One region of the Methylobacterium sp. 1973 genome, then DNA from elsewhere that is predicted to be linked to it. Evidence: predicted binding sites of a transcription regulator. Region 1 holds the regulator's gene; the other holds the start of a gene.
What was found. Region 1 encodes LexA, which represses DNA repair genes until DNA is damaged. Its sites were predicted from a motif close to TGTTCNNNNTGTGTTCNG; they were not measured.
Positions count from the first base shown of each region.

Region 2: parE (DNA topoisomerase IV subunit B) is a predicted target of LexA. The motif match lies at 1,565-1,582, and genes of this name have one in related genera.

Region 1 is NZ_JBEPLA010000002.1:585,957-589,843, forward strand. It holds gene ABIC70_RS06800 (NRAMP family divalent metal transporter) at 1-654, opposite strand, end outside; gene ABIC70_RS06805 (hypothetical protein) at 735-950, shown strand; gene ABIC70_RS06810 (hypothetical protein) at 969-1,415, opposite strand; gene lexA (transcriptional repressor LexA) at 1,666-2,403, shown strand; gene ABIC70_RS06820 (ComEC/Rec2 family competence protein) at 2,397-3,887, opposite strand, start outside.
Region 2 is NZ_JBEPLA010000008.1:288,049-291,935, reverse strand. It holds gene topA (type I DNA topoisomerase) at 1-948, shown strand, start outside; gene ABIC70_RS17800 (hypothetical protein) at 1,129-1,317, opposite strand; gene parE (DNA topoisomerase IV subunit B) at 1,677-3,749, shown strand; gene ABIC70_RS17790 (PRC-barrel domain-containing protein) at 3,795-3,887, opposite strand, start outside.

The sequences.
Region 1 (3,887 bases):
CTCCCAGCCCAGGCCCTTATCGACGATCGCCGACTGCTGGTAGAAGATCATCCACGGCATGATCACCGCGCCGATATTGGCCGCGATCAGCACCCGGAACTGGCCGTCGCCCAGCGGCATGTGCCCGAAGGAGGCGACGATCTCGGGCAGGTTCGGCCGCGCCGCTACGGCGAGCCCAACGAAGACCAGCTCGAATAGGCCGACCACGATCGCCACGACCTCGACGCGCCGGTAGCTGCCGGTGAAGACGAGCCCCAGGAGCAGGCAGGCCGGCAGGCCGAGGCTCACGAGCCGCGGCACCCCGAACAGGTCCCCGATGCCGGCGATGCCGGAGAATTCCGTGACGATGGCGCCGATGCCGGCGACCACGAGGCCGCCGTACGAGATCCAGGCCCAGACCGGCCCGTAGCGCTCCCGGATCAACGCGCCGTGGCCGCGTCCGGTGGCGGTCCCGAGCCGCACCGTCAGCTCCTGGACGACGTACAGGATCGGCACCAGCAGGATCTGGAGGAGCAGGAGCGAATAGCCCCAACGCGCCCCGCTCTGGGCCGCCGTGATGAGGCTTCCGACATCCGTATCGGCCAGCATCACCACGAGTCCGGGGCCTGCGGCCTTGAGGTAAGCGGACAGGCGAGGCAGGGAAGCGCTGGGCACGGCTCGGGAACAGTCCCGCGCACGGCCGGTTCCGGCGGGCGCCTGCGGCGTTTTCCCGGGGCAGGCGGGAGGGACATGTGATGGCGGAGAGCACGGATCGGGGCTCCGGCTGGAGCCTGCAGGCGACCGCCGTGCCCGACGGGGTGCGCCTGGAACTCGCCCTGGCCGACCTCGGCGGCGCGCCGGTCACCGCCGCGATCGTTCTCGACCGGGCGGAAGCCCGGGCCTTCGCCCGCGCCCTGCTCGCCGCCGCCGGCGACGCGGCGGAACGGACCTTCCCGAAGCCGGGCGCCTGACGGCGCGCCGCCGGTCGGTCAGCGGGCCAGACCGGGATTGCGGCCCGGCAGGCGGGGGACCACGGTGCCACGCTTCTCGATCGGCGTGTCGCAGGCGTAGGCGAACTCGGTCTTCAGCGGATCGAACACGGTCTCGCCGGTGATCCGGCAATCCTCGCGCACGGTCTCGTCGAGATAGGCCCGAGCGGCGGTGCGGAAGCGCTTCACCCGGGTGGCGTCCGGCTCCGGATCGATCCGGGCCTCGCTCAGGTTGCAGCCGGTATATTCGCGCAGGGCGTTCGAGACGATCAGCATCCGGCGCATCTGCCGGTTGTCGTAGACCTCGTAGGGCTCCTTGCAGCCGATCGTCACCACCTGGGGGGTGAGCGCCACGTAGTTCCGCGAGATGTAGGAGAACCCGGTGGTGCAGCCGGCGAGGCCGAGGGCGGCGAGGCCGAGGGGCAGCAGAGCTGCGGGTCGTCGCATCCTCGTCATCCCAAGAGGGTCCCAGCCCGCGGCCCGGATCCGCCGCCTTCCCGGCGGGGCGCCGCGGTGCATTGAAACGGCTCCGCTTGCGCCGTCAATGCGTTTCTCGACCTTGCTCCCGCGAGCGCGGAGCGACGCGCCAAGCGTAGCGGTGCCGCCCTTGCGGAACACTTGCGGAACGTTTAACCTGTTCGTGATTTGTTTCAGAGACCGTCACGGGGCGGTCTGCCAAGCCGCGAGTCCCCCTTCGATGCTCACGCGCAAGCAGCTGGACCTCCTGCGTTTCATCCAGAGCCGGATGCAGGAATGCGGCGTCCCGCCGTCCTTCGACGAGATGAAGGACGCCCTCGACCTCAAGTCGAAATCCGGCATCCACCGGCTGATCACGGCCCTGGAGGAGCGCGGCTTCCTCCGGCGCCTGCCGAATCGGGCGCGCGCCATCGAGGTGATCCGCATTCCCGAGAGCCTGAGCCAGACGGTCCCATCTTCGGCCCCATCTTCGGCCCCGGCCGAGCCGCGCCGTTTCACCCCGAGCGTGGTCGAGGGCGGCAAGTCCAAGCATCCGCCGGCCCCGGCCAGCACGCGGATGATCGACGACGCCGGTCGTGCCATTTCGATCCCGGTGATGGGCCGGATCGCCGCCGGTACGCCGGTCTCGGCGATCCAGAACCAGAGCCATGCCATCACCCTGTCGCCGGATTTCGTGGCCGGCGGCGAGCACTATGCCCTGGAGGTGCGCGGCGACTCGATGGTCGAGGCCGGCATCCTCGACGGCGACCTCGTGGTGATCCGCAAGCAGGACACGGCCAATACCGGCGACATCATCGTGGCGCTGATCGACGACGAGGAGGCGACGCTCAAGCGTCTGCGCCGCCGCGGCTCCTCGATCGCCCTGGAGGCCGCCAACCCGGCCTACGAGACGCGCGTCCTCGGGCCGGACCGGGTCCGGATCCAGGGCCGCCTCGTCAGCCTCGTCCGCCGCTACTGAAGCGGCTCGGCCGGCGCGTTGCCGGGGGCGAGGTCCCCGCCCGACGCATCGGTTTCCGGAGGCGTTGTCGCCCCGTCGTCAGAGGCGCGGGCCTCCGCGGAGGGCGCGGTGACCGGTTGTGGTGATCCCGGCCCGTGTTCCGAGCGTGGTCGCCAGGGCACGGCGCGGCCATCGGCCCGGGCGTGACGGGCGACGAAGCTCTCGCCGTCGGACCTGAGGGCGACGGCGCCCTGGGCGGCCAGGACGCGCCGGTCGATCACCAGGGGGCCGGTGCAGGACGGTGGGGCCACGAGGCCCGTGATCAGCACCGCGGCGCGGGCGCAATCCTCCGGGAAGGCCCGCCGGTCCCGGACCAGGGCGACCGCCCGTCCGTCCGGCAGGCGCGCGGTGCATCCGAGCCGGTCACAGCGGCCGCTGCCCGATCGGACGATCAGTGCCCCGGCTCCCCGTCCGTCGCCGTCCGCCTTCAGCCATTGTTCGAGAACGAAGCCGGACGGGCTGCCGAGGGCCGCGAGCCGTCCGTCCGGCCCCCGCACCGCGGCCCCCGCACCCTGCCGATCGACATAGAGGTCGTAGCGGTCGGGTCGGGCCGCGACGACGAGTCCGAGCAGGATCGGCGGCACGGCGAGCCAGCGCAGGCGGGAGGCCGGTAACGTCGCGAGCAGCAGGCCCGCGGTCAGCAGGAACAGCGCCGCGGTGCCGAAGGCCGGTACGACCACGATGGCCCGCTCGAACCCGGCGATCCAATGGGAGACGGCGAGCATGCCCCCCACCGCCTGACCCATCAGCCACCAGATCGGGCGGTCGAGGGCGAAGGGATAGGCGAGGATCCCGATCACCGCGGAGGGCATCACCACGAGGGAGACGAGCGGCAGGGTCAGGGCGTTGCCGACGAGGCCGAAGGGCTGGATCGTCTGGAAATGGTAGGTGGCGAAGGGCGCGGTCGCGACCTGCGCCACCAGGGTCGTGGCCAGGGTCCCGGTGACCGCCGAGAGGCCGCTGCCGACGAGCCGACCGAGCCGGCCCGCCCCGTGGCGCACGAACAGCCGCCCGTCGATCAGCCGCGCGCAGGCGATCAGCCCGGCCACGGCGCCGAAGGACATCTGGAAGCTCGGGCCGAGCAGGCCCTCCGGCTCCCGGGCCAGGGCGATCAGCGCCGCGAGGGCGAGGTTGCGCATGGACAGGGCGGGCCGGTCCACCAGGATCGCGCCCAGCATGATCAGGGTCATGATCAGCGAGCGCTCGGCGGCGATGTCCCAGCCCGAGAAGGCGCAGTAGGCGGTGACGCCGACCATGGCGAAGCCGGCCGCGATCTTCTTGATCGGCCAGAGGAGCGCGCAATGGGGGACCAGCGCGAGCAGCGCCCGCACCAGCCAGAACACCACGCCGGCGGCCAGCACCATGTGGAGGCCCGAGATCGACACAACGTGGTAGATCCCGGCGGCGCGCAGCGCATCGTTGGTCGCCGGGCCGATGAGGCCGCG
Region 2 (3,887 bases), on a different contig from region 1:
CTGGAGGCGCTGAACGGCCTCCTCGGGCCGCACATCTTCCCCGACAAGGGCGACGGCTCGAACCCGCGCACCTGCACGGTCTGCGGGACCGGACAATTGTCGCTGAAGCTCGGCAAGTTCGGCGCCTTCATCGGCTGCTCGAACTATCCCGAGTGCAAGTACACCCGCCAGCTCTCAGCCTCGGGCGTCGAGGGCGAGGGGGACGGCTCCTCGGCCGAGGGCGGCCAGCCGGGCGTCCGGGTGCTGGGCGACGATCCCGCCACCGGTCTGCCGGTGACGCTGCGCGACGGCCGATTCGGGCCGTTCCTGCAGCTCGGTGAGGCCTCCACCGAGAAGGGGGCGGAGAAGCCGAAGCGTTCCTCCCTGCCGAAGGGGCTGAGTCCCTCGGCGGTCGACCTGCAGAAGGCGCTGGCGCTGCTGGCGCTGCCCCGCGAGGTGGCGCGCCACCCCGAGACCGGCGAGCCGATCCTGGCCAATCTCGGCCGGTTCGGGCCCTACGTGCAGCATGGGAAGACCTACGCCAATCTCGGCAAGGACGACGACGTGCTGGAGATCGGCGGCAACCGCGCCATCGACCTGATCGTCGCCAAGGAGCAGGGCGGCGGCCGCGGCCGTCCGGCTGCCGATCCCGGCCGCCCGCTCGGCACGGACGCGGCGAGCGGGCGCGACCTCGTGGTGAAGGCCGGCAAGTACGGCCCCTACGTCACCGACGGCGAGGTGAACGCCACGCTGCCGAAGACCATGAGCGCCGAGGCGCTGACGCTCGACGAGGGGATCGCCCTGGTCAACGCCAAGCGTGCCTCGGGCGGCGGCAAGCCGGCGAAACGGGGCGCTGTCCGGAAGACCGCGACGCGCGCGGCGAGCGGCGCCAAGCCGGCGGCCAAGAAGACGGCAGCGAAGAAGCCCGCCGCCAAGAAGACCGCGGCCAAGAAGACGGGCGCCGGCTGACGCAGACAGGTCCAGGCGGCCTTCACCCGCTCGCCGGGTGCAAGGCGCGTCAGCCGCGCCGGTCCGTGTCCAGGGCGGGCACGCGGTCCTGCGCTGCTCTCCCGGCAGCGGTGGGGGACAGGGGCAGACCGACGCGGAGAACGGGATGCACGTCCCGGTTTCCGGGTCCGGCCGCCCGGTTCAGACGAGGTAGGTGATGGTTGCCGCGAGCGCCGTCGCGAAGGTCGCCAGCGCGATCGTGGTGGAATTCATGAGCGCCCGGCCGGGCGGCACGCCGGCCGCGTCGTCGTCGCAGCCGAAGGCGGCGCCGGCCGCGTGCTCGAAGCGGATCAACGTGAGGCGGCGGGCCTCGATCGCGGCATCGCTCATGGGCTGCGGCTCCCTGACCACGGTCAAGATTTATCTCCGCCGTCAACGTCGATCGTCCCGGTCTGTTCCGGCGGCGGCCTGCGGAGGTCGAACAGGCTGGTCACGGGAAAGCCTTAACCCATCGTTGTGCAACGTCTTGATGACGGGCCGCCTGGCCCCCTCGGGGGTCGGGGCGGTTCCGGCCCTCGCTCGCGGCGCCGCAGCATGCGATGGTGCGGCCGCGTCGCCTGGGGGCGAACGGTTTTGATGTTTACGTTTTGTTCCGCTATCATGCGGGGATGAAGGCGCATGCTCCACGACCCAAGACCCGTCTGCGCGAATCCGAGCCGGCCGATGCGCCGCGCCCGCGGAGGCCGCGCGTGAGCGATCCGGCCCGCGACCTGTTCGGACCGGGCGGCAAGGCGGCCGCCTCGACAGCCCCCTCTCGCGCGCCGGAGCCGCGACGGCGCCTGGATGCCACGGCCTCCGTGACGGCGCTCGCAGCGGCCGAGCCCGATTCCGGCTACACCGCCTCCGACATCGAGGTGCTGGAGGGGCTGGAGCCGGTCCGGCGCCGCCCCGGCATGTATATCGGCGGCACCGACGAGCGGGCGCTGCACCACCTCTTCGCCGAGGTGATCGACAACTCCATGGACGAGGCGGTGGCCGGCCATGCCAGCTTCATCGAGGTGGAGCTGGAGGAGACCGGTGCCCTCGTGGTCACCGACAACGGCCGCGGCATCCCGGTCGACCCGCATCCGAAATTTCCCGGCAAGTCGGCGCTCGAGGTCATCATGACCACGCTGCATGCCGGCGGTAAGTTCGACTCGAAGGTCTACGAGACCTCGGGCGGCCTGCACGGCGTCGGCATCTCGGTGGTGAACGCGCTCTCCGACCTCCTCGAGGTCGAGGTGGCGCGCAACCAGACCCTGTATCGCCAGACCTTCTCGCGGGGCCACGCGCAGGGCGCGCTGGAGCTGATCGGCCGGGTGCAGAACCGGCGCGGCACCCGGGTCCGCTTCCACCCGGACGCGCAGATCTTCGGCTCGCTGAAATTCGACCCGCGCCGCCTGTTCAAGATGGCGCGTTCGAAGGCCTACCTGTTCGGCGGCGTCGAGATCCGCTGGCGCTGCGCCCCCGCCCTCCTCGAGGGGCTGGAGGGCGTACCTGCGGAAGCCGTGCACCGCTTCCCCGACGGCCTGCGCGACTATCTCGCCCGCGACATCGACGGCAAGGAGCTGGTCACCGACGCGATGTTCTCCGGCAAGATCACCAAGCCGGGCTCGCACGGGTCGCTGGAATGGGCGGTGGCCTGGATGGTCGCCGAGGACGGGTTCTCGCATTCCTACTGCAACACCATCCCGACGCCCGAGGGCGGCACCCACGAGGCCGGCCTGCGGGTCGCCCTGCTCCGGGGCCTGCGCGAGCACGCCGAGCGCGTGAACCAGGCCAAGCGCATGACCGCGGTGACCACCGACGACGTCATGGCGACCTGCGCGTCCATGCTCTCGGTCTTCATCCGCGAGCCCGAGTTCCAGGGCCAGACCAAGGACAAGCTCGCCACCGTGGAGGCCCAGCGCATCGTCGAGACGGCGGTGCGCGACGCCTTCGACCATTGGCTCGCCGCCTCCCCGGCCCAGGCCAACAAGCTGCTCGACTGGGTGATCGACCGGGCCGAGGAGCGCCTGCGCCGCCGCCAGGAGAAAGAGGTCGCCCGCAAGAGCGCCACCCGCAAGCTCCGCCTGCCCGGCAAGCTCGCCGATTGCTCGGCCGCCGGCACCGCCGGCTCGGAGATCTTCATCGTCGAGGGCGATTCGGCCGGCGGCTCCGCCAAGCAGGCCCGCGACCGGGCGACCCAGGCGATCCTGCCCCTGCGCGGCAAGATCCTCAACGTCGCCTCGGCGAGCCGGGACAAGCTCGGCGCCAACCAGCTGATCTCCGACCTCACCCTGGCGCTCGGCTGCGGCACCGGCGCGGCCTTCCGCGAGGCCGACCTGCGCTACGACAAGGTGATCATCATGACGGACGCCGACGTCGACGGCGCCCACATCGCCTCGCTGCTGATCACCTTCTTCTACCGCCAGATGCCCAAGCTCATCGACCGCGGGCATCTCTACCTCGCGATCCCGCCGCTCTACCGGCTGCAGCAGGGCTCCAAGGTGGCCTATGCCCGGGACGACGCCGACCGGGAGCGGATCATCAAGACGGTGTTCAAGGCCGGCAAGGTCGAGATCGGGCGGTTCAAGGGCCTCGGTGAGATGATGCCGGCCCAGCTCAAGGAGACCACCATGGACCCGAAGAAGCGCACGTTGCTGCGCGTCGCGGTCCTGGACGAGGCCCGGGAATCGACCGGCGACACGGTTGAGCGGCTGATGGGCAACAAACCCGAGGCCCGCTTCGCCTTCATCAGCGAGCGCGCGGCCTTCGCCGAGGGGGCCGACCTCGACATCTGAACCGTCGCGCCGACGCGGTTTCCACCGCGCCGGCCGCCCGGACCGTCAGGGCTTGGTAACCGCCTTGGCCGGGTCGAAGGGCTGGGCCGCCGACACCGTGTCGGTGCTCATGTTGAGGACCGCCGAGAACCGCTCGCC